DNA from 4 places in the Micromonospora sp. DSM 43699 genome. Region 3 is predicted to be linked to each of the others. Evidence: riboswitches for the same ligand, from Rfam matches in the RefSeq annotation. Region 3 holds a riboswitch; each other region holds the start of a gene.
What was found. A riboswitch is a leader RNA that binds a small molecule or an ion and turns the genes downstream of it on or off. The one in region 3 is predicted to bind cyclic di-AMP.
Positions count from the first base shown of each region.

Region 1: another riboswitch for cyclic di-AMP. It lies ahead of AC0AIB_RS12330 (C40 family peptidase); the one in region 3 lies ahead of AC0AIB_RS21070 (coiled-coil domain-containing protein).
Region 2: another riboswitch for cyclic di-AMP. It lies ahead of AC0AIB_RS19610 (coiled-coil domain-containing protein); the one in region 3 lies ahead of AC0AIB_RS21070 (coiled-coil domain-containing protein).
Region 4: another riboswitch for cyclic di-AMP. It lies ahead of AC0AIB_RS08555 (C39 family peptidase); the one in region 3 lies ahead of AC0AIB_RS21070 (coiled-coil domain-containing protein).

Region 1 covers NZ_JBTMMT010000018.1:70,473-77,829, forward strand. Annotated here, with positions in the region: gene AC0AIB_RS12295 (septal ring lytic transglycosylase RlpA family protein) at 1-55, opposite strand, end outside; gene AC0AIB_RS12300 (phosphoribosyltransferase) at 240-791, shown strand; gene AC0AIB_RS12305 (LLM class flavin-dependent oxidoreductase) at 809-1,690, opposite strand; tRNA gene AC0AIB_RS12310 (tRNA-Gly) at 2,116-2,189, opposite strand; gene AC0AIB_RS12315 (zinc metalloprotease) at 2,424-3,461, shown strand; gene AC0AIB_RS12320 (pyridoxamine 5'-phosphate oxidase family protein) at 3,539-4,093, opposite strand; gene dcd (dCTP deaminase) at 4,510-5,088, shown strand; gene AC0AIB_RS12330 (C40 family peptidase) at 5,152-6,192, opposite strand; cyclic di-AMP (ydaO/yuaA leader) riboswitch at 6,205-6,341, opposite strand; gene AC0AIB_RS12335 (C40 family peptidase) at 6,496-7,357, opposite strand, start outside.
Region 2 covers NZ_JBTMMT010000040.1:48,030-55,386, forward strand. Annotated here, with positions in the region: gene AC0AIB_RS19600 (HelD family protein) at 1-2,082, shown strand, start outside; gene AC0AIB_RS19605 (cation diffusion facilitator family transporter) at 2,279-3,193, shown strand; cyclic di-AMP (ydaO/yuaA leader) riboswitch at 3,326-3,457, shown strand; gene AC0AIB_RS19610 (coiled-coil domain-containing protein) at 3,462-4,517, shown strand; gene AC0AIB_RS19615 (SRPBCC family protein) at 4,633-5,100, opposite strand; gene AC0AIB_RS19620 (STAS domain-containing protein) at 5,207-5,569, opposite strand; gene AC0AIB_RS19625 (hypothetical protein) at 5,902-6,045, shown strand; gene AC0AIB_RS19630 (hypothetical protein) at 6,252-6,650, shown strand; gene AC0AIB_RS19635 (cellulose binding domain-containing protein) at 7,292-7,357, opposite strand, start outside.
Region 3 covers NZ_JBTMMT010000046.1:2,106-9,462, reverse strand. Annotated here, with positions in the region: gene AC0AIB_RS21100 (CsbD family protein) at 93-266, opposite strand; gene AC0AIB_RS21095 (heavy metal translocating P-type ATPase) at 410-2,686, opposite strand; gene AC0AIB_RS21090 (hypothetical protein) at 2,683-2,928, opposite strand; gene AC0AIB_RS21085 (heavy-metal-associated domain-containing protein) at 2,963-3,169, opposite strand; gene AC0AIB_RS21080 (metal-sensitive transcriptional regulator) at 3,265-3,564, shown strand; gene AC0AIB_RS21075 (YibE/F family protein) at 3,768-5,111, shown strand; cyclic di-AMP (ydaO/yuaA leader) riboswitch at 5,278-5,409, shown strand; gene AC0AIB_RS21070 (coiled-coil domain-containing protein) at 5,413-6,438, shown strand; gene AC0AIB_RS21065 (carbonic anhydrase) at 6,501-7,211, opposite strand.
Region 4 covers NZ_JBTMMT010000011.1:92,229-99,585, forward strand. Annotated here, with positions in the region: gene AC0AIB_RS08545 (bifunctional cytidylyltransferase/SDR family oxidoreductase) at 1-1,419, shown strand, start outside; gene AC0AIB_RS08550 (CDP-glycerol glycerophosphotransferase family protein) at 1,443-3,119, shown strand; gene AC0AIB_RS08555 (C39 family peptidase) at 3,192-4,046, opposite strand; cyclic di-AMP (ydaO/yuaA leader) riboswitch at 4,351-4,494, opposite strand; gene AC0AIB_RS08560 (hypothetical protein) at 5,020-5,778, opposite strand; gene AC0AIB_RS08565 (hypothetical protein) at 5,915-6,331, opposite strand; gene AC0AIB_RS08570 (acyltransferase family protein) at 6,478-7,357, opposite strand, start outside.

The DNA of each region.
Region 1 (7,357 bases), on a different contig from region 3:
CGGCGATGCCGGCGGGCGAGGAGAAGATCCGGGTACGGGAATGCCTGCCAACCACCGGCTCGGTCCTTTCGTATGCCTTCATAACGGCTCGGACGGTAACGAGAGAAGCACTTCCGAAGTCAACGTGATCATGGTGTTATGGTGCGAATTGCAGTGATACGTCTGACCGATCGGCCGAGGTCCGCTGGACCGCACGGGCCAGAATGCCACCGTTGGCATTCAGCACCGAGGATGAGGGCATGACCACCGAGCTGTGCAAGCGTCTGGTCGAGCTGTTCAACTGGGTCGATCCGGGGCCGGGCAGCAGCCACCTGGTCAGCGACACCTCCGGCTGGTGGCGGGCCCCCGACGTGCTCGCCGGGCTCGGTCCGGCGCTGGTCACGCCGTTCCGCGCCGCCCGCCCGACGGTCGTCGTCGCCCCCGCGGTGACCGGGCTGATGCTCGGGCCGCTCGCCGCGACCGCCCTCGGGGTCGGCTTCGTCCCGGCCCACAAACCCGGCGACGGAAGGCTCCCCGCCGCCCCGCTGACCTGGGCGCGGAGCCCGCCCGACTTCCGGGGCCGGCGGGTCGACCTGGCGGTACGCGACGACCGGCTCGGCGCGGGCGACCGGGTGCTCATGGTGGACGACTGGGTGGCCACCGGCGCCCAGGTGCGGGCCGTGCGGGACCTCTGCGTCGCCCGGGGCGCCCGCTGGATCGGCGTCGCCGCCGTGGTCGTCGACCTGCCCACCCCGGTCGCCACCGAACTGGGCGTACGCGGCCTGCTCACCACCGACGACCTGCCCACCTGACGGCGGGTGCCGGTCGGTCAGGGGGTGCGCAGCTCCGGCAGCAACCGGGTGGCGACGTCCGCCAGCACCGCCTCGTCACCGGCGTACCAGCTGCTGGCCCGGGGCCAGTGGGTGATCACGTCGGTGAACCCGAGCGCCGCCGCCCGCGCCACCTGCTCGGCGAAGAAGTCCGCGCTGCTCAGCGAGAAGACCGGCGCCGCGTCCAGGGAGAGGTAGCGGGGCAGGGTGGCCGGGTCACGACCGGCCTCGTCGAGGGTACGGTCCATCCGGGCGCAGAGCGTCGACACCCCGTCCCACCAGGCCGTCAGCTCCTCCTCACCGGTGCCGGTGGTGACCCAGCCCTGACCGAACCGGGAGACCAGCCGCATCGACCGGGGCCCGTTGGCGGCCACCACGAACGGCACCCGGGGCCGCTGCACGCAGCCGGGATTGTTACGGGCGTCGACGGCGCTGAACCAGTCGCCCCGCCAGGTCGTGCCGTCCTCACGCAGGATCAGGTCCAGCAGCTCGGTGAACTCGCCGAACCGGTCCACCCTCGGCCGGGGCGGCAGGGTCTCCCCGCCCAGCACGGCGGAGTCGAAGCCGATCCCACCCGCGCCGAGGCCCAGCAGCAGCCGCCCGTCGGAGACGTCGTCGAGGGTGGTGACCTGCCTGGCGAACGCCGCCGGATGCCGGAAGTTGGGCGAGGCGACCAGGGTGCCGAGCCGAATCCGGTCGGTCACCGTGGCGGCGGCGGTCAGCGTCGCCATCGAGTCGAACCAGGGACCGTCGACCAGGTCCCGCCAGCCCAGATGGTCGTACGTCCAGGCGTGGTCGAAGCCCCACTCGTCCACCTGCTGCCAGCGCCGACGCGACTCCGACCAGCGCTGGTCGGGAAGGATCACGATGCCAATCCGCATGATCACCAGCGTACGTCGCAGGGGCTGCCCCGCGGCCGGTCGATCCCGCGCGGCGGTTTCCCGTTGGTAGGTAGCGGCGCCTTCCGTCGGGTAGGTGGAGGTTCCCCGCGTCAATCACGCCGAAGCTGGTCGTCGGCCGACGACAGGGCCTCCACGCGTTCGTCCTGTACCTGGATCTCCTGCCTGGACCGGTGTGCACCAGGGTTGTAGATCTCGTCGATGGGGCCCATCAACCTCGCGCCCACGCCGCTACGCCGGACACAAGGCCAGCAGGCGAAGATGACTACCGGCCCTGCCGACCAGGGGGCGTCACCCGCCCCGCTCGCCGGTCCGTACTGGCACACCAATGCCTCGATGCGCCCTGGTTGACCTCGGAACATCGAAGGCCCTGCCCAGGATTCGGGTCCTGATCAGGGCCTTCGTGGTGGAGCGGGTGACGGGAATCGAACCCGCACTGTCAGCTTGGGAAGCTGATGTTCTGCCATTGAACTACACCCGCGAGCGGCATCACTGTACCTGAAGTGACCGGACCCGCGCACCCTGGCACCCCCGCGCGTCTCCGGCGACGGAGTGTCATCGCATCGCCACCACCTGCACGAACGAAACGGTCAGATGTTTCACAGAAGCAACTTAGGGACGTTCTCAAACGTGTCGATCAGTTGTAACGTCACCCCCACGTTCACGACCTCGGTGCGACATACCCCCTGTCACACCGCCAGAAAGAGGTGGGCCCATGGGACTGCGTCCCAACCTGCTGACCCGGCGTGCCGCCGGTGTCGCATCGACGACCTTCGCGCTGCTGTTGAGCACCGCTGCGGTGGGCGTCGTACCTGCGGCTTCCGCGTACTCCGCAGCTCCCGGCAGCGCCTCCTGCGCAGAGCCGACCGACGTCCACGCGGACGTCCACTCCGACGCGCGTGTCCGCGGTGGTGGCAAGAAGGCCGCCCACAAGCGGCACGACCCGAACGAGCTGACCGCCGAGCAGGTCCAGACGCGGGAGGCGGACTTCACCGCGGCCCTGCGTACCAGCACGCTGCGGTCGAAGTCCAGCATCCGCACCGGCTCCACCGAGGGCAGGACGGTCGCGCTGGCCCCGATCTCCGTTCCGGTGGTCGTGCACGTGATCCAGCGGGACAGCACCCGGGCCGGCGGCAACATCCCCGACTCGCTGATCAACGCGCAGATCAACGTGCTCAACCAGGCGTACGGCGGTGCCACCGGCGGGGTGGCCACCGGCTTCACGTTCCAGCTCCAGAAGATCAACCGGGTCACCAACGCCTCCTGGTACCCGATCGTGCAGGGCTCCACGGCCGAGCGGCAGATGAAGACCAACCTGCGCACCGGCGGCAAGAACACCCTCAACATCTACCTGGGCGAGCTGAGCGACGACCTGCTCGGCTGGGCGACCTTCCCCAAGCGCACCCTGGACGTGATGGACGGCGTCGTGGTGCTCGGCGAGTCGCTGCCGAACGGTGCGGCCACCAACTACAACCAGGGTGACACCGGCACCCACGAGGTCGGCCACTGGCTGAACCTCTACCACACCTTCCAGGGTGGCTGCTCCGGCTCGGGCGACAGCGTGTCGGACACCCCGGCCGAGCGCGAGCCGGCCTTCGAGTGCCCGACCGGCCGGGACACCTGCACCGCGACCGGCAAGGACCCGATCACCAACTTCATGGACTACACCTACGACTCGTGCATGTACCAGTTCACGGCCGGCCAGGCCAGCCGCATGGTGAACGCCTGGACCGCCTACCGGGCAGCCGCCTGACCGGCACCCGGTACACACGACACGACGGTGCCGGCTCCGTCCTTTCCCGGACGGGGCCGGCACCGTCGTTTGCAGGCTCAGGCAGCGGTACGGCGGGTGTCGAACCCGTGCCGTCCGTGGCGGGACGGCCGCTGGTCGGGTACGCCCGTGACGGCGGGCCGACCCGCCGCAGGATCCAGCCAGACCTGCACGGTGGAGGGCTTTCCGTCGGGGCTCGACAGACCACCGTGGTCACGGCGGGTGAGCATGGCGACGTCCACGCTGAACTCGAAGAGCCGCCAGTCGACCCGGGGTGCGGCCCGGCCGATCGCGGCCACCAGCTCCACCCGCGCCGGGTCGGTCACCGGCTCGGCCCGGCCTGTCACGTACGCCTCGTCGTCGGTCTCCTCCGACGGGAACGAGTGGAGCGCGTAGCGGCCGTCGCGTTCGAGGTCACGACGCTTGGGCGAGTCGACGACGAAGCAGAAGAGCCCGCCGTCGGTGACCAGCGGGCAGACCGGGTGGACCCGGGGGCCGCCGTCGGCACGGACAGTGGCCAGGTAGCCGAAGCCCGGCCCGTACTGCTGGAGGAGAAGGCGGATCCCGTCGGCGAGTCGGGGCTCGTCGGCGGCGAATGCGGACCAGGATGCCATGCCGCAACCCTATCGAACAGGCGTTCTAAAATCAGTCCGACACGCAGGTGGAACGGCCCCTCTTTGGCCGGGCTGCCGGTCCCGCCCGGACCGCACCGGGCCGAGGGCACGGGCGACGCGACCATCCCCGGGCCGGGGTAGACGGGCGACCACGCTGGGTCACCAGTTCGCCCTCAGGCCGCGGTACGCGGCAGCCTTGGTGAATCGTCTACGTCATCAGTTCGACAGCGGCCGGACCAGTATCTCGTCCCGCCCCGACGATCCGGGCGAGCAGCACCCTGGACACCTCCAGCCCACCCCACCGCCGCGCCTCGGCCCCGACGAGCCCGCCCCGCCCTCGTACCCCCTCGGCAGCCGGGGCGGGCGTCGACGGCCCGGCCGGCGGGTCGGGCCGGGACGCTCGATATGGTGGTCCGATGCTGCTCTCCGACCGGGACCTGGTCTCCGAGATCAAGGCGGGCGCGCTGGCGCTGGCGCCGTTCGAGCCGAGTCTGGTGCAGCCGTCCAGCATCGACGTGCGTCTCGACAAGCTGTTCCGGGTCTTCAACAACCACCTCTACACCCACATCGACCCGGCCGTGCAACAGGACGACCTGACGTCGATGGTCGAGGTGCCGGCGGGCGAGCCGTTCGTGCTGCACCCGGGTGAGTTCGTGCTCGCCTCCACGCTCGAGGTCATCTCGCTCGGCGACCAGCTCGCCGGCCGGCTGGAGGGCAAGTCGAGCCTGGGTCGGCTGGGCCTGCTCACCCACTCGACCGCCGGTTTCATCGATCCGGGCTTCTCCGGCCACGTCACGCTGGAGCTGTCGAACGTGGCCAACCTGCCGATCACGCTCTGGCCGGGCATGAAGATCGGCCAGCTCTGCATCTTCCGACTCTCCTCGCCGGCCGAGCACCCCTACGGCTCCGAGGTCTACGGGTCGCGCTACCAGGGTCAGCGCGGGCCGACCCAGAGCCGGTCCTGGCAGAACTGGCGCACCTGGCCGACCCGCTGAGCGCACCCTGACCGGGGGCACGCCACGTCCGGGCCCCTGGCGGGGGCCCGGACGCGAGTGGGATCAGCCGGGGCGGCCGTAGCTGTGGACCGGTCCGTCGTCTACCCGCTTCATCTTGATCGGCTGACCTGACTGCGACGCGTGCACGACCCAGCCGTCCCCGACATACATCCCGACGTGGTGCAGGTCGGCGTAGTAGAAGACCAGGTCGCCGGGGCGCAGGTCGGCCCGGCTCACCCGGTCGGTCACCTGGCGCTGCTGCCGGGCGTTGTGCGGCAGCGACACCCCGGCCTTCGACCAGGCGGCCATGGTGAGCCCGGAGCAGTCGAAGTTGTTCGGGCCGGCCGCACCCCACACGTACAGCTTGCCGATCTGGGCGCAGGCGAACTTGACTGCTGTGCCGGCCGGGCCACCGGGGTAGCCGGCCGGGCACGGGGCCGGGCGCAGCGGCCCGCCGCCGCCGTTGCCGTAGACCGTGAGGCGCAGCTTCTGCAACCTGTCGATCTCGGTGTTGATCTGCTTCTTCTTCGCCGCCAGCTGGGCTTCGGTACGGGTCAGCTGGACGACCATCTCGTCCAACGGCGCCTTGGTCGCGGCCAGTTCGTCGCGCAGTTCGGCGACGGCCCGCACCTCGCGCTGCTGGCGGCTGGCGAAGCGGTCCAGCAACCCCAGCTGCTCGACCACCTGGCTCGGGTCGTGGCTGCCCAGCAGGGCGTTGACAGTGGACATGTTCTCGCCCTTGTACGCCTGGACGGCGAGTCCGCTGACCTGGTTCATCGCCTGGTCGACCCGGCGCTGCAACGGCGCGATCCGCTTGCCGAGCGCGTCGGCCTGGCGGCGCTTGGCGGCGAGGTCGGCGCGGGTGGCGTTGTGTTGCTCGATGACGGGTTCGAGCTTGTTCCAGTCCTGGTCGATCTGTCGTTCGATCTCGGCGACCGAGGGGTCGGCGTGGACGGGCGTGGCGCCACCGGTCAGCACGACCAGGGCAGCGGTCAGGGCGGTGAGAGTCGTGGTGAAGCGGGACCAGCGTGGGCGCGGCGCGACCGTCTCCCGGACGACCTGGGTCGACCGGCGCGACGGTGGCCGCGGGGCATGGTGTGCCACCGGGCTCGGGGCTCCTTCTTCCTCGACCGCCTACCGGGTTAGCTGACGGGTTCGGGCGGGAAGGGAGCGCCCTACCGCGGTGGTCGCGGATTCACCCCGGCGTACCTGGGTCCCCGGCTCGCCCGGAGGCGACTCGGCGGTGCCGGCCGACGCCACCCCGGGTGGGGCGGACCTGATGCCGACCGACGATTGACCAGAGTAGAGACGGTCGTTATCGATCCGCAACCCGCCGGGCCGGCACACTCTCCGTCCGGAAGCACGCAACCCCCGGCCCGTCGGGGCCGGGGGTTGCGTCTGCGCTGGTCAGCCCGGTCGGCGGAAGCCTGCCACCGGCATGTAGTTGATGCTGGTCACCTGGACCGGCTTACCGGTCCGTGGGGCGTGCACCATCATGTCGTTGCCCAGGTAGAGGCCGACGTGGTGCAGGTCGCTGAAGAAGAAGACCAGGTCGCCGGGGCGGGCCTCGGAGCGCGGGATGGCCTTGCCCTCGTTCCACTGGGCGCCGGTGAAGTGCGTGAGCGAGATGCCGGCCGCCTTGTAGGCGAACTGGGTGAGCCCGGAGCAGTCGAACGAGTTCGGCCCGGTGGCCCCCCAGACGTACGGGTCACCGACCTGCTGGCAGGCGACCTGGATCGCGGTACGGGCGGCGGAGCTGACCACGCCGTTGATCGTCGGGCAGCCGTTCACCTTGACCGTGGTCTTCGGCATAGACGCCTGGAGCCGCTTGATCTCAGCGTTGATCTTGGTCTTCTTGGTCGCGAGGTCCTTCTCCTGCTGCACCTCGGCGGCGATCAGGGTGTCGAGCTTCTGCTTCTCGGCGTCGTACTTGCGACGCACCACGAGCACGGCCTCGACCTCCTTGCGCTGCTCGGCGGCGAGGCGGTCCAGAATGGTCAGCTGCGCGGCGAGGGTGCCCGGCTTGCTGGTGGTGAGCAGCGCGCTCAACTCCTGCGAGGGGCCGGACTTGTAGTAGCGGGAGGCGAGGTCACCGACCCGGCCGAGGGCCAGCTCGCTCTGCAGGGCCAGCGGCTCGATCTTCTTCTGCAGTTCGGCCGACTTCTTGCGGTTGACCTTGAGCTGGGCCCGGACCTTGTTGTAGCTCTCGATGGTCGGTTCGAGCTGTTCCCACTGCTTGTCGAGGGCCGCCTCGATCTCCTCGGGTGTC
Region 2 (7,357 bases), on a different contig from region 3:
GCCGAGCAACGGCATCTCGACCGGGTGTACGCCCGGCTCGCCGAACTGCGCCGCGCGGCAGTCCGCGCCGAGCGGGACGGTTACCGGCTGGCCCGGGTCGGCAACTTCGGCGCACTGGTGGAGCGGGACGCCATGGTCTTCCACGCCGCCCAGCGCCGGCACATGTTGGACGCGGAACACGAGGGGCTGGTCTTCGGCCGGCTGGATCTGCGGGACCGGCAGGTGCTGCACGTCGGCCGGCTCGGGGTGCGCGGGGAGAACGCCGAGACGCTTGTGGTCGACTGGCGTGCTCCGGCCGCCGCCGCCTTCTACCGGGCCACCCCGGCCGACCCGCTGGGGGTGGTGCGGCGGCGCACCATCAGCTCGTCGGCGGAGAAGGTCACCCGGATCGAGGACGAACTGCTCGACCCGGAGGCCGCGCCGCCGGACATGCCGGTGGTCGGCGACGGGGCGTTGCTGGCCACCCTGTCCAGGGCGACCGGGCGGGGCATGCGGGACATCATCGCCACCATCCAGCGGGAGCAGGACGAGGTGATCCGCTCCCCCGCGGCGGGTGTCACGATCGTCTCGGGTGGGCCGGGCACCGGGAAGACGGCGGTGGCCCTGCACCGGGCGGCGTACCTGCTCTATGCCGACCGCAGCCGGTACGCCGGCGGCGGCATCCTGGTGGTGGGTCCGTCGGCGGTCTTCGTGGAGTACATCGCCTCGGTGCTGCCCTCGTTGGGCGAGGAGACCGCCACCCTGCACTCCCTGGGTTCGCTGTTCCCCGGGATGTCGTCGACCCGTACCGACGAGCCCGAGGTGGCGGCGGTGAAGGGTTCGCTGCGGATGCGGCGGGTGCTGGAACGGGCGGCCCGGGACGCGGTGCCGGACAGCCCTCAGCAGCTGCGCCTGCTCTACCGGGGTGCGTTGCTGCGGTTGGAACGGCAGGAGCTGGACCGCATCCGGGACCGGGCGTTGCACCGGGGCGCCCGCCGTAACGAGGTGCGCCGCGCCGGCTTCGACGGGGTACTCGCCGCGCTGTACACGCAGGCCCGCCGGCTGGCCGTCACCGGCCTGCCCGAGCAACGCGCCTTCGAGGACGAGATCATCGACCGGCCGGAGTTCCGGGAGTTCCTCAAGGCGTGGTGGCCCCGGTTGCATCCCCGGCACGTGCTGGGTTGGCTGGCCCACCCGGATCGACTGCACCGGTACGCGACAGGCATCCTCTCCCGGGCGGAGATCGCGTTGCTGGTGAGGGCGTACCGGTCGTTGGACACCGAGGGGTTGACGGTGGCCGACGTCGCCCTCCTCGACGAGCTGGACGCCCTGCTGGGCAAGCCGGTACGCCCGAGGAAGGCCAACCGGGATCCGTTCCAGCTGGCCGGCGGGGTGCGGGAGCTGAGCACCTTCGGTGAACGGCAACGCGCCGCCCGGGCAGCGGACCGGGAGCGACCGGAGGACTACCGCGACTACGCGCACGTGGTGGTCGACGAGTCGCAGGACGTCTCGCCGATGCAGTGGCGGATGGTCGGCCGGCGCGGTCGGCTCGCCTCCTGGACGGTGGTGGGCGACCCGGCGCAGACCGCCTGGACGGGCGACCAGGAGGAGCTGGACCGGGCCCGGGACCAGGCGCTGGGCCGGCGCCGTCGGCACCGGTTCACGCTCTCCACCAACTACCGCAACTCCGCGGAGATCTTCGCGGTGGCGGCGGCGGAGATCCGCCGGCTCTACCCCGACCTGGAGCTGCCGAGCGCGGTGCGGTCCACCGGGGTGGACCCGGTGGCGCTGAACGTCCCGGCGACGGAGCTGGCCCCGGCGACGCTCGACGCGGTGGACGCGTTGCTCGCCGAGGTGGCGGGGACGGTCGGCGTGATCACGCCGGTGCCCCGCCGGGACGAGGTCGCCGGCTGGTTGGGCGACCGGGGCGGGGCGCGGCTCCAGGTGGTGAACAGTCTCCAGGCCAAGGGCATGGAGTACGACGGGGTGGTGCTGGTCTGCCCCGGCGAGATCCGGGCCGATCCGGGCTCCGGGGTACGGACGCTCTACGTGGCACTTTCCCGGGCCACCCAGCGCCTCACCACCGTCGAGCCGACGGGCTGATCCACGGGCTGACCCGCCGGCAGCCGGTCCCGACCTCTCGACGCGGCCCGGGACCGGCCCGCCCTGTCCGCGACCGGCCCGGCCCGGGCCGCCCACGCCTGGCCCCCACCTGGCCGGCTGCCGGGCTGTCACTTGCACACATAGCGATGTGAGCATAGATTGGATCGGGTTCGCGGCGGCGACGGAAGGTGTGGACGTGGGCGCAGGTCATGACCACAGCGCGACGATCAGCAACGCCGCACACCGGCACCGCGGCCGGCTCTGGGCGGCGTTCGGGCTGCTCACCGTGCTCATGCTGGTGGAGGCGGTGGCCGCCTTCGGCACCGGCTCACTGGCGCTGCTCTCCGACGCCGGGCACATGTTCACCGACGTGCTCGGCATCGGGATGGCGCTGGCGGCGATCACCGCCACCCGGCGGGCCGAGCGGGATCCGCAGCGCACCTTCGGGCTCTACCGGTTGGAGGTGCTCGCCGCGCTGGCCAACGCCGTCCTGCTCAGCGGCGTCGCCGTCTATGTACTGATCGAGGCGGTACGCCGGTTCGGCGAACCGGCCGAGGTGCTGGCCGGCCCGATGCTGGTGGTGGCGGTGCTCGGCCTGCTGGCCAACCTCGTCGCGTTCGGCCTGCTGCGCGAGGGCGCCAAGGAGAGCCTCAACCTGCGCGGGGCGTACCTGGAGGTGGTCGGCGACCTGCTCGGCTCCCTAGGGGTGATCGTCGCGGCCCTGTTGATCGCCGGCACCGGCTGGTGGTGGGCGGACCCGGTGGTCGCCGTGGCGATCGGCGTGTTCATCCTGCCCCGCACCTGGCGACTCGGGCGGGCGGCGGTGCGCATCCTGGTGCAGGCCGCCCCGGAACACCTCCAGGTGACTGCCGTGCACGACCGGCTGACCGCCGTACCCGGCGTCGCCGAGGTGCACGACCTGCACGTCTGGACGCTCACCTCCGGGATGGACGTCGCCTCGGCGCACCTGACCATGGCCCCCGACGCCGAGGTCGGCACCGTGCTGGCCGCCGCCCGGGAAGCCCTGCGGGAGGATTTCCACATCGAGCACGCCACCCTGCAGATCGAGCCCGGCGCGGCCCCCGGCGCCTGCGGCCCGACCCACTGGTGATTAGCTTTTTATCCCATTCAAACCTTTTAGCAGTATTCACTCTCGTACCCTCAGTCACGAGGTAGGCAAGTGTCACACGCGTACCGGTAGGCTCGGCTCCGGCCTCCGCCAGGCGGCGCCCACCGGCGCCGGCGGTGGCCGCCGCCTAATCGCCCACCAGGGCGAACCGGGGAACCATGTTCCTGGGGTGCATCCGCGTCAGCGGTAGGGATCTTCCGTCCCGAACCCGTCAGCTAACCCGGTCGGCGGCTGACGGAAGGACATTCGCATGCACGTACGCACCACCACGCGGCTACTGGCCGCAGTCGTCACGGCACTCGCCCTGGGCGTGTCGTCCGCGCCGTTCACCCCGGCCGTCGCCGCGCCCGTCACCCGGCTCGCCGCTCCCGGCGACGACGAGGGCGGCACCCCGGCACTGCGGGACCAGCTGGACGCGGCGAGCAAGGGCTGGGTCGACGCGAAGGCCGCGCTGGAACGCTCCACCAAGCGCCAGCAGGAGTTGGACGGCCAGCTCAAGTCCATCGAGGCACAGCTGGTCGTGCAGACCGGCAAGGTCGGCGAGATCGCCGGCGCGGCCTACCGCACCGGCCGTCTCGGACCAATGTCCGCCCTGCTCAACAGCAACAGCCCGGGTGGCTTCCTGGACCGCGCGGCGGCGCTGGAGACCGTCGCGGCCCGGGAGGACCAGGAACTACGCACGATGATCGAGACCCGGGACCAGGCCACCCGGACCCGGGCCGCCGTGAGCCGGGAGATCACCGAACAGCGCAAGCAGGTCGCCACCATGGGCAAGCGCAAGGAGCAGGCCGAACGCGCGCTGGCGGTGGCCGCCGCCGACAAGCCGACCCCCACCTCCCGGGACTCCGGCAGCTCGGACGGCACGTCCAACAGCAACGCCAAGGGAGCAGCCCGCAACTCCGACGGTTCCTGGCCGTCCGAGTCGTGCAGCGTCAACGACCCGACCCCGGCCAACGGCTGCATCACCCCGCGTACGCTCAACGCCCTCCAGCAGGCCAAGGCGGCCGGTTTCACCAGGTACGTCTCCTGCCACCGGCCCAGCGGTTCCGGTGAGCACCCCAAGGGCCGGGCGTGCGACTTCGCCGCCCAGAAGAACGGGTTCGGCGGGGTGGCCAGTGGCGGCGACCGGACGTACGGCAACAACCTGGCCGCGTACTTCATCCGCAACGCCGACCGGCTCGGCGTGCTCTACGTGATCTGGTTCAAGCGGATCTGGCTGCCGAGCAGCGGATGGAAGTCGTACAGCGGGGGCAACGGCGACCCGTCCAGCGACCACACCAACCACGTGCACCTGTCGATGATCTGAGCTGTCCCGGTGGCCCGTCGGCAACGGCGGGCCACCGGAACTGTCCCGCCCTGGGATCGCCGCCCCCAGGTCACCGGCCCGCCCAGCCGACCGCCGGCGCAGGTTGCCGGCCCGCTCAGCCGACCGTCGGCGCATCGCCGGGGCGGCCGTCCAGCGCCGCCCCGAGCCGGCTGGCCAGCCCCAGGTGGGCGGCGCGGGCCTGTCGGAAGGCGTAGCCGAACAACGGCGCCGGCGCGGCCAGGGTGATCTCGACGTCGATGCGCAGCAGGTCACCCTCCACCCGGAGCCGGGTGTGGTTACGGACCGTGGTGCCGGGCTGCTGCCGGGCCACCGTCACGACCTCGTCCGCGCCGACCAGCAGGACATCGGCCTGGTAGGTGACCGGGAATCGCAGCGGCCCCAACTCCAGCCGGTCGGTGATCGCATAGCTGGCCAGGGCACCCGGCCGGGCCGGTAGCCGACGCACCCGGACGATCAGGGGATGCAGCTCCTCCTGCCGGGACAGGTCGCTCAGCAGCGCCATCGCATCCGCCTGTGAGCAGCGCGCCTGCACCGTGTAGCTGAAGCTCTCCCGCCGGACCACCGGGCCTCCTGACCGTCGTCGGTCGCCCGATCGTGCCGTACCGGAGACGGACTGGCAACGTCCCAGCTCGCCCGGCAGCGGACGGTCGGCCTACCCGCTGCCCGGGTCAGGCGCCCGGCAGCACCTCGGGGGTGGCGGCACCGGCGAAGTACGGCTCCGGGGCACCGAAGAGACCGAGCAGGCCGGTGACCCAGAGCTGCCGGTGTACGAACCGGCTCGGCTCGGTGACGATCAGCTTGACGCCACTGACCTCGGCGGTCTGGAACCCGGCGACCATCGCGCTGATCCCGACGGAGTCGATGAAGGTGACAAGTCGCATGTTGAGCTCGATCCGCGCGGGCCGGCCCTTGGCCAGCACCTCGGCGATCGACTCACGTACCTCGTAGGCGGTGTCGACGTCGATCTCGCCCCGCGGGGCGATCTCGATGACACCGGCCGGCAGAACCGACTTCACGATCGACAGGCTCACGCGAGCACCTCCACTCGCCCGTCCCCGGGCGCCTCATCAGTACGCGGGCCGCGACCGAGAGTATTCCTCCGATGGCCTCGGTCGCCACCCCTCGGGATGAGCAATTCGCGGATCCGGACGGACCGGACCGTCCTTCCCCGTACCTTTGCTGGTCCCGTTCTTTCCGACGGACGGCGCAGCTCGGCCGTTCCAACCGTCCCAGAGTAGCGGTCCGGGTCCACCCCGGGCCGAATCCGGCAGCTCGGGCGAGCCTCGCCCGGCATGGCGGTGCAGGTTGTGGCCGGTGCCTAACCTGGGCGAGAGATGGGTCACCACGACGGAGGGACGGATCCATGATCAAGAGACTGCTCGGCCTGGCCGGGGTCGGCGCGCTGCTCGCTCTCGTACTCGCCTGCGGCTTCGGCGGCGGGGGCGACGACGATGACGACGACGGTGACGATTTCGCCCGCGCGACGTCCGTCGTCATGGTCCGCTAGAAACCGGCTCTACGCGCTGCCCGAACCGGGGTTTGCGATCCGACCGGCCGGGGCACTGCTCGATGGACAAGGCGGAACCGCTCGGTGACGAGGCGGCACCGCTCGATGACCGGCCGGACACCGGCCGGTCCGAGGACCGTCCCGCGCCGTAGAGACGAAAAGTCCGAAGTGGCCGCAGACTTCGGCACCCGAGGAGGTAGGACACGATGTATGGCAGCAACCTTCTGGAGCGCCGCAGCAAGCCCGAGCGGATCGCCGACCAGGCCTGGCAGCACCTGCTCTCGGCGGTCGACTCCGCCGGCGACAGCGTTCGTGACGCCGCCAGGTCGGTCCGCAGCTCGGGCCTGGCCGACGCCGGCGACATGGTCGGCTCGACCGCCGACGAGGCACGCCGTCGGGCGACGCTCGCCTTCGACGCGCTCGCCGGTCGTCGTCCGGCCCTGCCCTGGACCCTGCTGATCAGCGCGGCGCTGGTCGGTGCAGCGATCGGCTGGGCCGCCGGCACCGCCGCACGGGCCGCCGGCAGTGGGGGTGACCGTGCCGCCGACGACATCGAGTTCGTCGACGTGGACCGGCCCAACTCCCCGGTCGGCCTGGACGACTGACGCATTCCCGCAGGCCCCGGTCACGCCCCTCGGCGTCGACCGGGGCCTGCCTCGTTCCCCACCCCACCACCCGGCCCGCGCGCGACCACACCCACCCGCGCTTGGCGCTCCCCACCCGAGCACCCTCGCTGGTGCCCCCCACAACATCCATGTTGTAGTGGCATCCCCCAGCCACGAAGCCACTACAACACGGACAACACCGTTGCGTTAACGCCATGGGCGGCTGGTCAACCCGGGACAGGAAGTGCCCGATCGGGGAGCGGGGTGGGCCCGCTTGGCGATCATGGAGTGGTGGTGCCGACCTTGGGAGCTTTACGGGCGTTCTGTCACCCACCACAACTCCATGATCGGCGAGGCAGCGGCGGTTGACGAACAGCCGTTCCACCTAACGCAACGGTGTTGACAACATGGATCGAGCACGATCTTGGGCCGTGTTGCGCGGGCAGGAGCAGGAGCAGGAGCAGGAGCAGGAGCGAGGAGAAGGAGCGAGGGCTAGGGCGAGGGCGGAGCCCGCGCCCGACACCGCAACATCACCTCAAGCGAGTTGATCAAGGGCCGCGACAGGGCGTAACGGCGAACATGCCGCCGGCTCCCCCGGAGGATCGGGGGAGCCGGCGGGTGGGGCAGGTGGGGGTACGTCGTCAGCGACTGGTGCAGGTCAACGCCGGAACGGTGTTGCTGCCGGTGACGTTGGCGGTGAAGCCGAT
Region 3 (7,357 bases):
TGCCGCACGGCCCGGGTCGGCCGACGCCTCACCCCCGGCACGCCGCACGCCGGGCCGACGAGTGTCGGTCCGGCGTGCCGGGCTGGAGCGGTTCAGCTCTTGAAAGCGTCCTTGACCTTCTCGGCGGCCTGCTTGAGGCTGGACTTGGCCTGGTCGTTGCGACCCTCGGCCTCCAGGCGCTCGTTGTCGGTCGCCCGGCCGACGCCTTCCTTGACCTTGCCGGCAGTGTTCTCGGTCGTGTTTTCGATCTTGTCGTCGAATCCCATGAGAGCCTCCCGTATAAGCATTTCTTCCAACGCCCCTCAACTACCCCCACCCCCCGAACCCAAAACACCCCACCCACCGCTCCAGCGGGTCGATCAAGAGGTTTGCGTCACCCGTGAGTCGGCGGATGACGCAAACCTCTTGATCAACGCGGTTGTCCGGGGTGGGGGGTGGCGGGCGGGAAGCGGCGGAGGCGGAGGCTGTTGGCGACCACGAAGACCGAGGAGAAGGCCATCGCCGCGCCGGCGATCATCGGGTTGAGCAGGCCGGCGGCGGCCAGTGGCAGCGCTGCCACGTTGTAGGCGAACGCCCAGAACAGGTTGCCCTTGATCACGGCGAGGGTGCGCCGGGAGAGCCGGATCGCGTCCACCGCGGCGGTCAGGTCGCCCCGGACCAGGGTCAGGTCGGACGCCTCGATCGCCACGTCGGTGCCGGTGCCCATGGCCAACCCCAGGTCGGCCTGGGCCAGGGCGGCGGCGTCGTTGATCCCGTCACCGACCATGGCGACCGTACGGCCCTGTGCCTGGAGCCGGCGGACCACGTCGACCTTGTCGACCGGCAGCACCTCGGCGGTCACCTGGTCGATGCCCACCTCGGCGGCGACCGCCCGCGCGACTGTGGCGTTGTCCCCGGTGAGCAGCACCGGAGTGAGGCCCAGGGCACGCAGGCCGGCGATCGCCGCCCGGCTGGTGGGCCGGACCACGTCGGCGACCGCGAGGACGCCCCGGGCCCGCCCGGACCAACCCGCCACCACCGCCGTACGGCCGGCGGCCTCCGCCTCGGCCACCGCCCGGACCACCTCCTCCGGTACGTCAAGACCCCGCTCGCGGAGCATTCCCGGCCGCCCGACGACGAGGTCGTGGCCGTCGACGGTGCCGGTCACGCCCAACCCCTCGGTGGCGGCGAACCCGGTGACCGACGGCAGTTCACCGGCCTCGGCCGCGCCGGCCGCGACGGCCCGCGCGATCGGATGCTCCGAGCCGGCCTCCACCGCCCCGGCGAGCCGGAGCAGTTCGGCCTGGTCCTGCCCGTCGGCGGGGCGGACGTCGACCAGGGTCATCCGGCCGGTGGTGACCGTGCCGGTCTTGTCCAGCACCACCGTGTCGACCTGGCGGGTGGACTCCAGCACCTCCGGCCCCTTGATCAGGATGCCGAGCTGGGCCCCCCGCCCGGTGCCGACCAGCAGCGCGGTCGGGGTGGCCAGACCGAGGGCACACGGGCAGGCGATGATCAGCACGGCCACCGCGGCGGTGAAGGCGGCGGTCGGACCGGCACCGGTGCCCAGCCACCAGCCCAGCGTGCCGACGGCCAACGCGATCACGATCGGCACGAACACCCCGGAGATCCGGTCGGCCAACCGCTGCACCGCTGCCTTGCCGGTCTGTGCCGCCTCCACCAGTTTCGCCATCTGGGCGAGCTGGGTGTCCGCACCGACCCGGGTGGCGGTGACGACCAGCCGGCCGCCCGCGTTGACGGTGGCGCCGGCCACCAGGTCGCCCGGTCCGACCTCGACCGGCACCGACTCGCCGGTGAGCATGCTGGCGTCGACCGCCGAGGTGCCCTCCTCGACCCGCCCGTCAGTGGCGATCTTCTCGCCCGGTCGGACCACGAACCGGTCGCCCACGACGAGCTGGTCGACCGGGATCCGGGCCTCCGTGCCGCCCCGCAGCACCGCGACGTCGCGCGCGCCGAGTTCCAGCAGGGCGCGCAGGGCCGCCCCGGCGGTCCGCTTGGACCGGGCCTCGAAGTAGCGACCGGCCAGGAGGAACAGGGTCACCCCGGCGGCGGCCTCCAGGTAGATGTTGCCGGCCCCGTCGGTGCGGGTGACGTCCAGGCGGAACGGGTGGGTCATCCCGGGCATCCCGGCGTCGCCGAGGAAGAGCGCCCAGAGCGACCAGCCGAACGCGGCGAGGGTGCCGAGCGAGACCAGGGTGTCCATGGTCGCCGCGCCGTGCCGCAGGTTGGTCCAGGCGGCCCGGTGGAACGGCAGCCCGCCGTACGCCACCACCGGGGCGGCCAGGGTCAGCGACAGCCACTGCCAGTAGGTGAACTGCCAGGCCGGCACCATCGCCAACACGATCACCGGCACGGTCAGCACGGCCGACACCCGCAGCCGGGTACGCAGGGCGGTCAGCTCGTCCACCGACCCACCGGCCGGTTCCGCCCCGGCGGGGGTGGGCGGCGGCGGCACGACTGCGGTGTAGCCGGTCTTCTCGACGGTGGCGATCAGGTCGCCCGGGGTGATCTCGTCGGCGTACCGGACGGTGGCCTTCTCGGTGGCGTAGTTGACGGTCGCCTCCACGCCGTCCATCCGGTTGAGCTTCTTCTCGATCCGGGCGGCGCAGGACGCGCAGGTCATCCCGCCGATGGTGAGTTCTATCAGGTGGGGGGCGGTGGGCAGGTCGTTCGCGGTCGGGGTCATCGCGGCACCTCCGGTCGACCGTGGGGGTGACCTGCCCCGCCGGTGACGGTCCCGGTCGGCGTCGGGTCGGGGCCGGGGGCAGGGGCGTCGGTGGTGCGGGTGGGATCCGGGGTGTGCGCCGGGTCGTGGCGGGTCTCGGCGGGCGGGCGTACGGGGCCGGTCAGCTGACCGGCCCCGTACGCCGCGCCGAACACCACCGCGAGACCGAGGGCGAAGCCACCCAGCCTGGTCGCCGTGTTCATCGGTTGCCCCGGCCCCCGGCGGGCCGGTGGCCCGTCACGCCTCGACGAGGTCGTAGCCGGCCTCGTCGACGGCGGCGCGCACGGCCTCGGTGTCGAGCGGACGGTCGCTGGTGACGGCGACCCGGCCGGAGGAGAGGTCCACCTGGACGTCGGTGACGCCGTCGAGCGCGCCCACCTCGCCGCTCACCGCGTTGACGCAGTGCCCGCAGGTCATGCCCTTCACCTGGTAGTTCGTGATCATCGAATGTTCCCCTCCCACTCTCCGAACATACCCCCTAGGGGTACCTTTCCCGGCGACCGTAGCATACCCCCCAGGGGTACGTTATCGTGGTGGTCATGACCACACCGAGTACCCCGGTCCGGGGCTACACCACCAGCAAGGACCAGCTGCTGGCCCGACTGCGCCGCGTGGAGGGCCAGGTCCGGGGCATCGAGAAGATGGTCGACGACGACCGGTACTGCATCGACGTGCTCACCCAGATCTCCGCCGTGCAGGCCGCCCTGGACAAGGTCGCCCTCGGCCTGCTCGACGGCCACGCCCGGCACTGCATGCACGAGGGGGCCGCCGAGGGCCGGGCCGACGAGATGGCCGCCGAGATGATGGCCGCCGTCGGTCGCCTGATGAAGCGCGGCTGACCCACCTCCGGTGCGGACCGGGGGGCATCCCGTCTGCGAAGCACCCGCACCGTGACGAGCCGGAGCCCTGCCGGCAGGGTCGACCACGCCGGTCGGCCGGGACGCTGGCTACCATCGTCCGACGACGACCCGCCGCCCGTGGGATGAACCGGTTGGCCAACTGACACGTATCCCGTCCCGGATCGTTGGGAGGACTCGCACACATGGGCGCCGACCACACCCGTCCCGCTCCGTCCACCCCGCCCGGGGTGCGGAGGATCCTCGTCATGACCGTGGTGCCGCTCATCGTCGTCACGGTGATCGCCACGCTGGCGCTCTGGCCGGGTGACACCCCGCAGATCGACCAGGGGGATCAGGTCCCCCGCCACCACGGCACGGTGACCCGGGTGGTGACCGAGGCCTGCCCGCCCGCCCCGCAGACCCCCGACGGCCCGTCCGGGGCGGCAGCCGGTCCGTGCGGCACGGTGACGGTCTCCGTCGAGCAGGGGCCGGACAGCGGGAAGCAGGTCGAGACGCCGATCCCGTCCGGCCCCGGCGCACCGACGGTGGCCGTCGGTGACCGGGTGGTGCTCGTCGCGTTGGCCGACCCGACCGATCCCTCGACGAGCAGTTACCACATCGCCGAGCACCAGCGGGGTACGCCGCTGCTCTGGCTGGTCGCCCTGTTCGCGGCGGCGATCGTGGCGTTCGGCCGGCTGCGCGGGCTGGCCGCGCTGGCCGGTCTGGGCGCCAGCTTCGCCATCCTGTTGACCTTCGTGGTGCCGGGCATCTCCGCCGGGGGCGCGCCGCTGCCGATCGCGATCACCGGCGCCGCGCTGATCATGTTCGTGGTGCTGTACCTGACCCACGGGATCACCGCGCAGACCTCGGTGGCGGTGCTCGGCACGCTGGGCAGCCTGGTGCTGACCGGCGTGCTGGGCACGCTGGCCACCGCCGCCACCCACCTGACCGGGTACGGCAGCGAGGAGGCCACCACGCTGTCGATGTACCAGCGTGACGTGGACCTGCACGGCCTGCTGCTGGCCGGGATCATCATCGGTTCCCTCGGCGTGCTGGACGACGTGACGGTCACCCAGTCGGCCACCGTCACCGAGCTGGCGCACGCCAATCCGGGGTTGTCCCGGTTGCAGCTCTACCGGGCGGCGACCCGGGTCGGCCGGGCGCACATCGCCTCCACGGTCAACACGATCGTGCTGGCCTACGCGGGAGCCTCGTTGCCGCTGCTGCTCCTGCTCACCGCCGACAGCCGGCCGGTGGGGCAGATCCTCACCAGCGAGTTCCTGGCCCAGGAGATCGTCCGCAGTGCGGTGGCGACCCTCGGCCTGGTGGCGGCGGTGCCGCTGACCACCGGGTTGGCCGCGCTGGTCACCACCGCCGGGCGCGGTCCCGCCGACGCCGACCCGACCGGGCCGACACCCACCCCACGCCCCGCGCCCGACCGCGCCGAGGCGCTGGCGGCGCTGAGCGCGCCCCGGCACGGCGAACCGTCCACCCCGGCCCCCACCCGGTGGCCGGACCCGGAAAGGAGCACGGACTCGGCATGGTGACACTCCGCTGCGTAACCGGAGGCGAGGTCGCAGTTGTCGGCCGCGTCACTGGTCACGCCCGGTTATCGGAAAAATACACATTTTGTCGAGTTGTGACCGTAGATCCCCGGTACGACTCTCGGGTAACCTCGCTGCCGGTCACCGCCGAAGGCGCCCACCGGTGCCAGCGGGGCCACCGCCCAATCGCCGTACGGCGAGCCGGGGAACCGAGCACCTGGGGTGAATCCGCGCCAGCGGTAGGGGCCACTTCCGTCCCGAACCCGTCAGCTAACCCGGTCGGCGGTCGACGGAAGGGAAAACTGTGACGGCACCCCTACGCCGCTGGATGACTCCGGCAGTGGCCGTACTCGCCGCCCTGGCGATCGTCGCCGGTCCGGCAGCCGCCCCCGCGGCAGCCGCCCTCAACGCGCCCACCCCCTCCGGGCACGAGGAGGACGAGGAGCCGAAGCTGCTCACCGACGTCATCGAGGCCACCAACCGGGATTACTCGGCGGCGAAGAACCGGCTGGAGAAGTCCAAGAAGCGCCAACTCGAGTACGCCATCGAGGTGGAGAAGGCCGAGCAGGAGCTGGCGGCGCTGGCCCCGCAGGTAAACGAGATCGCCGCCCAGTCGTACCGGACGGGTCGGGTCGGCGCGGTCGCCGCGCTGCTGGAGAGCGACGCCCCGGACACCTTCGTCCGGCGGGCCGCCGCCCTGGACGAGCTGAACATGGTCAACGCCGGCAAGCTGGCCGAGGTCAACGAGGCCAGGACCCGGGCCGAGAACGCCAAGCTCGCCGTCGACGCCGAAGTGCGTGAGCAGCAGAAGCAGACCAACCTGATGGCCAAGAAGAAGACCGAGGCCGACAAGGCGCTGGCCCTGGTCGGCGGCCGGGGCTTCACCGGTGGCCTGGTCAACGCCACCTCGCCGGTGGCCCGCGTCGCCCCGGGCCAGACCTCCGACGGCGAGTGGCGCGGCGAGTCGTGCAGCGAGAACGATCCGACCACGTCGGGCTGCATCACGCCGCGCACGCTGCACATGTACAAGGAGGTCAAGCGGGCCGGCTTCAGCCGGTTCGTCGGCTGCTACCGCCCGGGTGGGCCGTGGGAGCACCCCAAGGGCAAGGCGTGCGACTGGTCGTTGCAGAACAGCGGCTTCAGCCCCTGGCACAACAACGACACCCGGATGTACGGCAACAACCTCGCCGCATTCCTGATCCGCAACGCGGACCGGCTGGGCATCTACTACGTGATCTGGAACCGGCAGATCTGGTTCCCGGCCAACGGCTGGAGCTCGTACTCCGGACCGTCCAACCACACCGACCACGTACACGTGTCACTGCTGTAGCAGTTCATGATCGACACGAGGGCCGCCCGGCTGAGCCGGGCGGCCCTCGTCGTGATCGCGTCTCAGCCGGCGACGGCCGCCGGCTCGCCGGCCGGCGCGGCGTCGGCACCCGGCGTCGCCCGGACGGACCCGGGCACCGTGGCGGTGAGGGCGGACGACTCGGCGGGAGCGTGGGCCGGGGCCACCGGGCGCACCTCACCGGCGGCCAGCCGGTAGGACATGCCGACCACCGCGCAACGCCCGGCCGCCACCTCGGCGGCGATCACCGGGGAGTTGCCGAGCAGCACCTCGACGGTCTGTGCGATGTGGATGTCGACGATCCCGTCGATGTCGTGCACCCCCTCCTGGGCCGCCCGACGCAGGCTGGGCCCGACGGCGGCGACCACCGAATAGAGGTGCCCGGGGGGTTGGGTGCCGGTGCGGGCCGCCTCCCGGGCTGCCTGCACCGCCCCGCAGGAGTCGTGCCCGAGGACCACCACCAACGGGGTGCCGAGCACCGTCACCGCGTACTCGACGCTGCCGAGCACCTCGGGCCCGGCGGTGTGCCCGGCGGTCCGGACCACGAAGAGGTCACCCAGACCCCGGTCGAAGATGATCTCGGCGGCGAGCCGGGAGTCGGAGCACCCGACGATGACCGCGAAGGGGTGTTGGCCGTCGGCGACTGCCGCCCGGTGGCCGGCGCCCTGGTTGGGGTGCCGGGGCGCCCCGGCGACGAAACGCCTGTTGCCGGCTTGCAGCTCGGCCAGCGCCTGGGTCGGAGTGATCGGGGCCATTGCCTCACCTCGGTCCGGGATCGCACCTGGTCACGCCGGCCGGCGGCGACGACGGCCGTGTCCCCACGGTCACACGCAGCGAAAGGTACGTCAAGATTTCGTGATACACGTTTCAGGCGTTGGTCCGGGGGATGTCGACGGCGGGT
Region 4 (7,357 bases), on a different contig from region 3:
GGAGGCACCGGGACCCGGCTGGGCCTGGGCATCCCGAAGCAGTTGCTGAAGATCGCCGGCAAGCCGATCATCGAGCACACCCTGGCCGTCTTCGAGGGCGCCCCGGAGATCGACGAGATCATCGTGCTGATGGCCACCGGCCACGTCGCCGACGCCCAGCAGATCGTCGACAAGGCCGGGTTCCGCAAGGTCAGCAAGGTGATCGAGGGCGGCGAGACCCGTAACGCCACCACCCGGATCGCCCTGGACGCGGTCGGCGAGGGTGACGTCAACATCCTCTTCCACGACGCGGTCCGCCCGCTGGTCAGCGCCCGGATCGTGCGCGAGTGCGTGAACGCGCTGTGGAGCTACACCGCCGTCGACGTGGCGATCCCCTCGGCCGACACGATCATCCAGGTCGACGAGGACGAGTGCATCACCGACATCCCGGTCCGCTCCCGGCTGCGCCGGGGGCAGACCCCGCAGGCGTTCCGCTCGGGCACCATCCGGGAGGCGTACCGGCGGGCCGAGGGCGACCCGGACTTCGCCGCCACCGACGACTGCGGTGTGGTGCTGCGCTACCTGCCCGGCACGCCGATCAAGGTGATCGACGGGTCGGACGAGAACATCAAGGTCACCCACCCGGTCGACGTGCACCTCGCCGACAAGCTCTTCCAGCTCGCCGCCGCCCAGGCGCCCCGGCTGTCGCACCGCAGCTACACCGAGGAGCTGGCCGGTCGGACGATCGTCATCTTCGGCGGCAGCTACGGCATCGGCCACGACCTGGCCGAGCTGGCCCGGGGCTACGGCGCGCAGGTCTTCCCGTTCAGCCGCTCCAGCACCGGCACCCACGTCGAGCAGACCGGCGACGTCGAGGCCGCGCTGAAGACCGCCTTCGAGGCCACCGGCCGGATCGACCACGTGGTGGTCACCGCCGGCATCCTGGAGAAGGGCGCGCTTGCCGAGATGGACGAGGAGACCATGGACCGGGTGCTCCAGGTCAACTTCGTCGGCCCGGTGATCGCCGCCCGGCAGTCCCTGCCGTACCTCCAGCAGACCAAGGGTCAGCTGCTGCTCTACACGTCCAGCTCGTACACCCGGGGCCGGGCGCAGTACGCGCTCTACTCGTCGACCAAGGCGGCGCTCGTCAACCTGACCCAGGCGCTCTCCGACGAGTGGGCCGAGTTCGGGGTCCGGGTCAACTGCATCAACCCGGAGCGCACCGCCACCCCGATGCGCACAAAGGCGTTCGGCGAGGAGCCGGAGCACACCCTGCTGGCCGCCGAGACGGTCGCCCAGTCCTCGCTCGACGTGCTGATCTCCGACCTCACCGGCCAGGTGATCGACGTCCGGCGGGCCCCCGGCGAGCCGGCCCCGGTGCCGGCCCAGCCGACCTCGGCCGCGCAGGACCGGCTGCCCAGCGGCGTCGACGCCGGCTGACCGACCCCCGGAGACGGTACGACATGCGTGGTGACCTGGTCAGGAAACTGATCGCACGGTGCCTGACCACCGGCCTGGCCGTGGTCGCCTTCCTGGTGGTGGCGTTCACCGGGGCCACCGGCTGGGGCCTGGCCCTGGCGGTGGCCGCGCTGGCGGCGGCTGCCGCCGAGCGTCGGGTCCGCCCCGACGCCGACATCGTCGCCGAGACGGTCCTGCTGGCCGCCGGCATCCTGGTCGGCTACGCCCGCCGGCTCGACGACGGGTTCGACCCGGTGCTGGCGCTGACCGCGCTGGTGCTGCTGGGCCTGGTGCTGCTGGTGGGGCCGCTGCGCGACGCCGGCAACCTGGAGATCCGGGCGGCGAACCTGCCGGTACGGGCGTGCACCCCGCTGGTCGCCGCCCGGCTCGGCGGCGTACTGCTGGGGCTGCTGGCCGTGGTGGCGGTGGCCGCCGCGTTCGCCCTGCCCGCCGTGCTGGCGCTGGTCGTCGTCCTGCTGGTGGCCGCCGGCTGCGGCGCGGTCGGCCTGGACCTGGCCCGGCGACGGTTCCGGCCCTCGGGCGGAGGCGGCCCGGTGACCCGGGCGCTGCGGGCGCACCAGCCGGAGTTCCTGCTCTACTTCTCCGCCCCGCCCGGCTCGGAATACCAGGTCACCATGTGGCTGCCCTACCTGGAGCGGCTCGGCCGGCCGTTCCTGGTGCTGCTGCGGGAGCCGGAGTTCCTGCCCACGGTCGCCGCCGCGACGAGCGCCCCGGTGGTCTACTGCCCCACCCTCAAGGCGATGGACGAGGCGCTGGTGCCCAGCCTGCGGGTGGCGTTCTATGTCAACCACGGGGCGAAGAACAGCCACTGCATCCGGTTCACCCAGCTCACCCACGTGCAACTGCACCACGGCGACAGCGACAAGGCGCCCAGCGCCAACCCGGTCTCGGCCATCTTCGACAAGATCTTCGTGGCCGGTCCGGCGGCGATCGAGCGGTACGCGCGGGCCGGCGTGGAGATCCCCGCCGAGAAGTTCGTCGTGGTAGGTCGCCCCCAGGTCGAGGCCATCGAGGTACGCCGGGAGGTGCGGCCACTGACCGCCCCGACCGTGCTCTACACCCCCACCTGGACCGGCCACCACGCCGACGCCAACTACTGCTCGCTGCCGGTGGCCGAGCCGATGCTGCGCCGGCTGCTCGACCGGGGCGCCACGGTGATCCTGCGGGCGCACCCGTACACCGGGCAGAACCCGGCCTCGGCCCGGCAGTTGGCGCGGCTGACCGAGCTGCTCGCCGCCGACCGGACCCGCACCGGCCGGCAGCACCTGTGGGGCGCGGCGGCCAGTCGGGAGCTGAGCCTGACCGACTGCGTCAACCGCTCCGACGCGCTGGTCTCCGACGTCTCCGGGGTCATCTCCGACTACCTCTACTCGGGCAAGCCGTACGCGGTGACCGACCTGGGTGTCGACGGCGACGAGTTCCTGACCCGCTTCCCGCTGGCCCGCTCCGGTTACGTGCTGCGCCGGGACATGGCCAACCTGGACGAGGTGCTGACCGGGCTGCTGGACACCGACCCGTTGGCGGCGGCCCGTTGGCAGACCCGCCGTCGCTACCTGGGCGACTTCCCCGCCGACGCGTACGCCGACGGCTTCCTCGACGCCGCCCGCCGGGAGCTGGAGCCTGACCGCTCGCTGCAAGATCGTGCTCGATCCATGTTGTAGTGGCCTCCCTCGAGAAGGAGGCCACTACAACCATGTCCGAGCGCGACCTTGCGGCCGACGCGCGGCGGGCGGTCAGGCGGAGTAGCCCCGGGTGGCGATCCAGTTCGCCAGGGTGGTCACGCTGACCCAGTACGCCGGCAGCGACGGGTCGGCCGAGTCGGCGATCCGGACGGTACGGCCGTTGTCCTGGTAGCCGACCACGGCGACGTAGTGGCCGCCGGGGAAGGAGTGCCAGCCGCCGTCGAGATCGGTGACGTCCCCGACCACGTTCGCGACCACGGCCCGCTTGTCGGTGACCGTCGCGACCACGTCGGCCCGCAGCCGCTCGGCCTGCGCGTCACTGGGGGTGCCGGCGAACATCCGGGTCCGGTACGGGTCGCCCTTCACCACGGCGTTGAGCACCCGGGTGGTGTCCTCGGCCGAGTTGGTGCCCATCTCGGTGGTGCCCAACTGGGCGGCGAGGTCGTCCTGGCTGCGCTCGATGCCGGCCGCGCTGAGCGCGTTGCGCACCGCCGCCGGGCCGCAGTAGTAGTAGGTGGTCTGCGCCTGGTACTCGTAGCGGAGGACCTTCGACGACGGCGGCTTCGGAGCTGCCACCGTGCGGGTCAGGTCCGGGTTGGCGGTGGCCCTGGTCTTCGCCCTGGTGACCCGGAGTGATGGGGTGGGGCTCGCCGACGGGCTGGCCGTGGGGGTGGCCGACGGGCTGGTCGGGGCGGGGGCGGCGACCCGGGCCTGGGCGCGGGTGGCGACGTCGTCGAGGCGGGGGGCGGTCTCGGCGACGGCGGTCGAACGCTGCTGGTCGGTCGGGGCGTCGTCGACCCCGGCAGCCAGCGCGGCGGCGCCGGTGGCCAGGACGACGACCGCTGCCGAGCCGACCACCAGCTGGTACGGGCGCTGAGTGGTCAGCCGGCGTAGCTGTCGCTTCATGTGGTGCTTCACAGGGTGTTCCTCCACGGGGCGAGGCGGCCGGGCACGCCGGAGCGGCACGCGGCGGTACGCCACGCGCGGATCGGGTGTTCGGCCGCTCGTTCGGTCGGGACCGCCCGACGGGGGCCGGGCAGCTCGGTGGGCCGCCCGACGAGAGGCCGGGCAGTTCGGTGGGGCCGTCCGACGAGACCGGACGGCGGGGGCTGTCGGCCGGGTCAGCGCGTCAGGCGCGACGGTCCGGCGGCACCCCGGCACCGAGGTGGCGGAACTACCGAGGGGGTGGGGTCGTAGTACACGAGGATGGAACTCCTTCCGCTGCCGCCGACCGGGTTAGCTGACGGATTCGGGCGGGAAGATCGCCCTACCCCGGGCCGTGGCCCGCGGATTCACCCCAGATGGTGCGGTGGGTCCCCGGTTCGTGACTCGCACGATTGAGCGGGTCGGCGCGGCGTCGCCTGCTGCGAACGGGAACCGCACCGGACCGCAGCGACACTACTGGCCGGGTTCTCCCTCGCCAAGCCCCGTGAGCTGCGCAAACATGGTCGAGGCGCACCGTTTTCCGGTGCACTCGGGCACCGACTGGCCGCTCGTGGGGCGACCGGGGCGTCCGTCTCGCGGGGGCGACAACCGGACGCTCCGCCAGCAACCACCGATGATCGTCGTAGTCGATGTGACCACCTGTGACCAGGTGTCCGAATCCCCACGCACGGTGACGCCACCCACGCCGGCCCGGATAACAATTCCGCCCTCGTGACGCCAGGCAGCCCCGATGGCCCGGAGCTGGGACCGGACCACGACGCCGGACCACGACACGGGACCGCGACCCCGGACCGCGACCCCGGACCGCGACCCCGGACCGCGATGCCGGACCGCGATGCCGGACCGCGATGCCGCGACGAAGCGGGGCCGTGGTGGCGGTGTCCATGCCGAGCCGATACCGCTACCGGCGCGGCATCGAGCCGATCATCTCCGGTCAGTTCACCCGGGCCGGGTGCCAGCGGGCGGCGGGTGCCGGACGGGCCGCCGACGTCGCGCTGCGGGGCAACGGAATCCGGCCCGGCCGCAGCCGTTGCGCCGCCGCGTACGCCTCGACGGCCAGGGACCGGGCCGCCTCGGCGGCCAGTTCGGCGTCCCGCCACGCCGCCCGTTCCCGCCCGACCGCGACCCGGTACGCCGTACGCCGGTCCCCGCGGACGGCTCGGGCGAGCATCACCTCGTGTTCGACCGGGTGCCGACGCGGGTCCCAGCCGTCGCGGTGGGCGAAGACGTCCCGCAGCCGCTCCACCGACAACTCCCCCCGCCAGTGCGCCGCCACCGCCTCCTGGTGCAGCCACCGTTCCCGGCCCGCGTACTCGACGGGGGTACGGGGGGTACGCGGGCTGGGCAGCGCACCGGCACCGGCGAACCGGCGGGCCACCGTCTCCGCCTCGTCGTACGCCTGCCAGGCCCGGTCCAGGTCGTCCTGGGCAGCCAGCCAGGCCGTACGACGGCGGTGCGCCGTCTGGGCGGCCCCGGTGGCGGCGACGGCCACCTCCTCGGCGTAGCGGCGCAGATCGGCGACCGGGGGCGGGGCGTCGGGTGGCGGCACGACGGCGGCGGCGTCGGTCGGGTGCTCCCGCTCGGGCCGGGCCACCAGGACGGTGAGCCCGGTCAGGGCGAGGACGAGCAGCGCGGACCAGATGGCGGTGGCGGTCGGGACCTCGATCAGGAACTGGGAGAGCACGGTGTTCACGGTCGGCACCTCGCGGGCGGGAAGCGGAAGAGGAGGCCGTACCGGCGGCGGGTCCGTTGCGGAGGACGTCCGGCCGGGCGGTGCGGGGGTGAGGTTCGTCGCACTGGCGGTCGCGGGTGGGCCCCCGCGTGGGCGGTCAGCCCGCCGGGGGTGCCCGTGGGCCGGCGACGGTGGGCAGCCGCCCGGCGGTAGCCCCCGGGGGCGGGACCGGGACGTTCCGCGCGGCACCGGCCGGCACGGTGAGCGTGACGGCGTCGACCCGGTCTGCGGCGACCACGCCGGCCAGGTCGACCCCCTGGTCACCGGTGCGGATGCCGGTGAGGCCACCGCCCGGAGCGGACAGGGCCGCAGCGGCGTCGAAGGACACCGGCGCGTCGATCGACAGGGCGGCTGCGGGCGACCCCGGGTCGGGCAGCACCGGGTCGGACAGCGCGGAGCCGGACAGCGCCGGCCCGGCGACGGCGAACGCGATCGCGACGGCGAGACCGGTCAGCAGCCGGGACAACCAGCGCGCGACCCACCACAGGGGACTGGCGGGCGCGGCCGGGAACATGTGTCCACGCTACCGCCGAGGTGACCGGCCCGCAGCACCGCCGGGCGTGTCGCCGCGCCGACCACCGGGTGCCCCTCGCCCGGCCTGGGGACTTCCGGGAACACCCCTGGTCGGCAGGGGTGGCCGGAGCACCTGGTGCAGTGGGATCAGTGCTGGTCGCGCGGTCCCGCGTACTCGACGGGACGCCCGTCGCGCGACCCGTCGCCGGCGTCTCTCGGCCCCGGCACGGCGGCAGCGCCGCAGGCGACCACGCCGCCGGAGTCGGCACCGCCGGGAGCAGCACCGCCGGGGACAGCGCCCTCGGGTACAGCGCCGTCGGGGGTGGGCGGCGCGGGTGGGGTACGGCGGCGGGGGGCGAGGCGGCGCATCATCGGCGTCTCCACCCAGCGGTGCAGGGCTGCGGCCAGCACCAGGTTCACCACCAGGAAACCGAGCACGGCCAGCGGCCCCGACCAGCCGGGCAGCCCCACGCCCCAGTGCCCGGTGAGCCGCAGCACGGTCATCATCACCAGCACGTGCACCAGGTAGAAGGCGAACGACACCTCGCCGAGCCAGATCAGTGTGCGGTGCCGCCACGGCGACCAGCGGCCCTGCACGTCCGCCCGGGCCGCCGCCGGGATGACCAGGATGTACGCCACCGACAGCAGCGCCGCCCACATCTCGGCCGGGATCCAGTGTGCCGCCACCCAGACGGCCACGAAGAACAGGCTGGCCAGCGGCAGGCCGGGGCCCCGCCAGTGGCCACGGCGCAGCAGCTCGGCGGCGGCGACGCCCAGCCAGAACTCGGTGGAGCGGACCAGCGGGAAGACCTGGGTGAACCACCAGTTGGTGCCCTCGGGCAGCAACTGCTGGCCGGGCCAGAGCGACAGGATCACCAGCGGCACCGCCACCACCACCGCCCAGAGCACTCCGGAGCGGGCCCGCCGGATCGCCGGCAGCACCAGCGGCAGGCAGAGGTAGAAGAACAGCTCGCAGGAGAGCGACCAGCTCACGTTGTTGATGCTGTAGAAGTAACCGGGGGTGGGG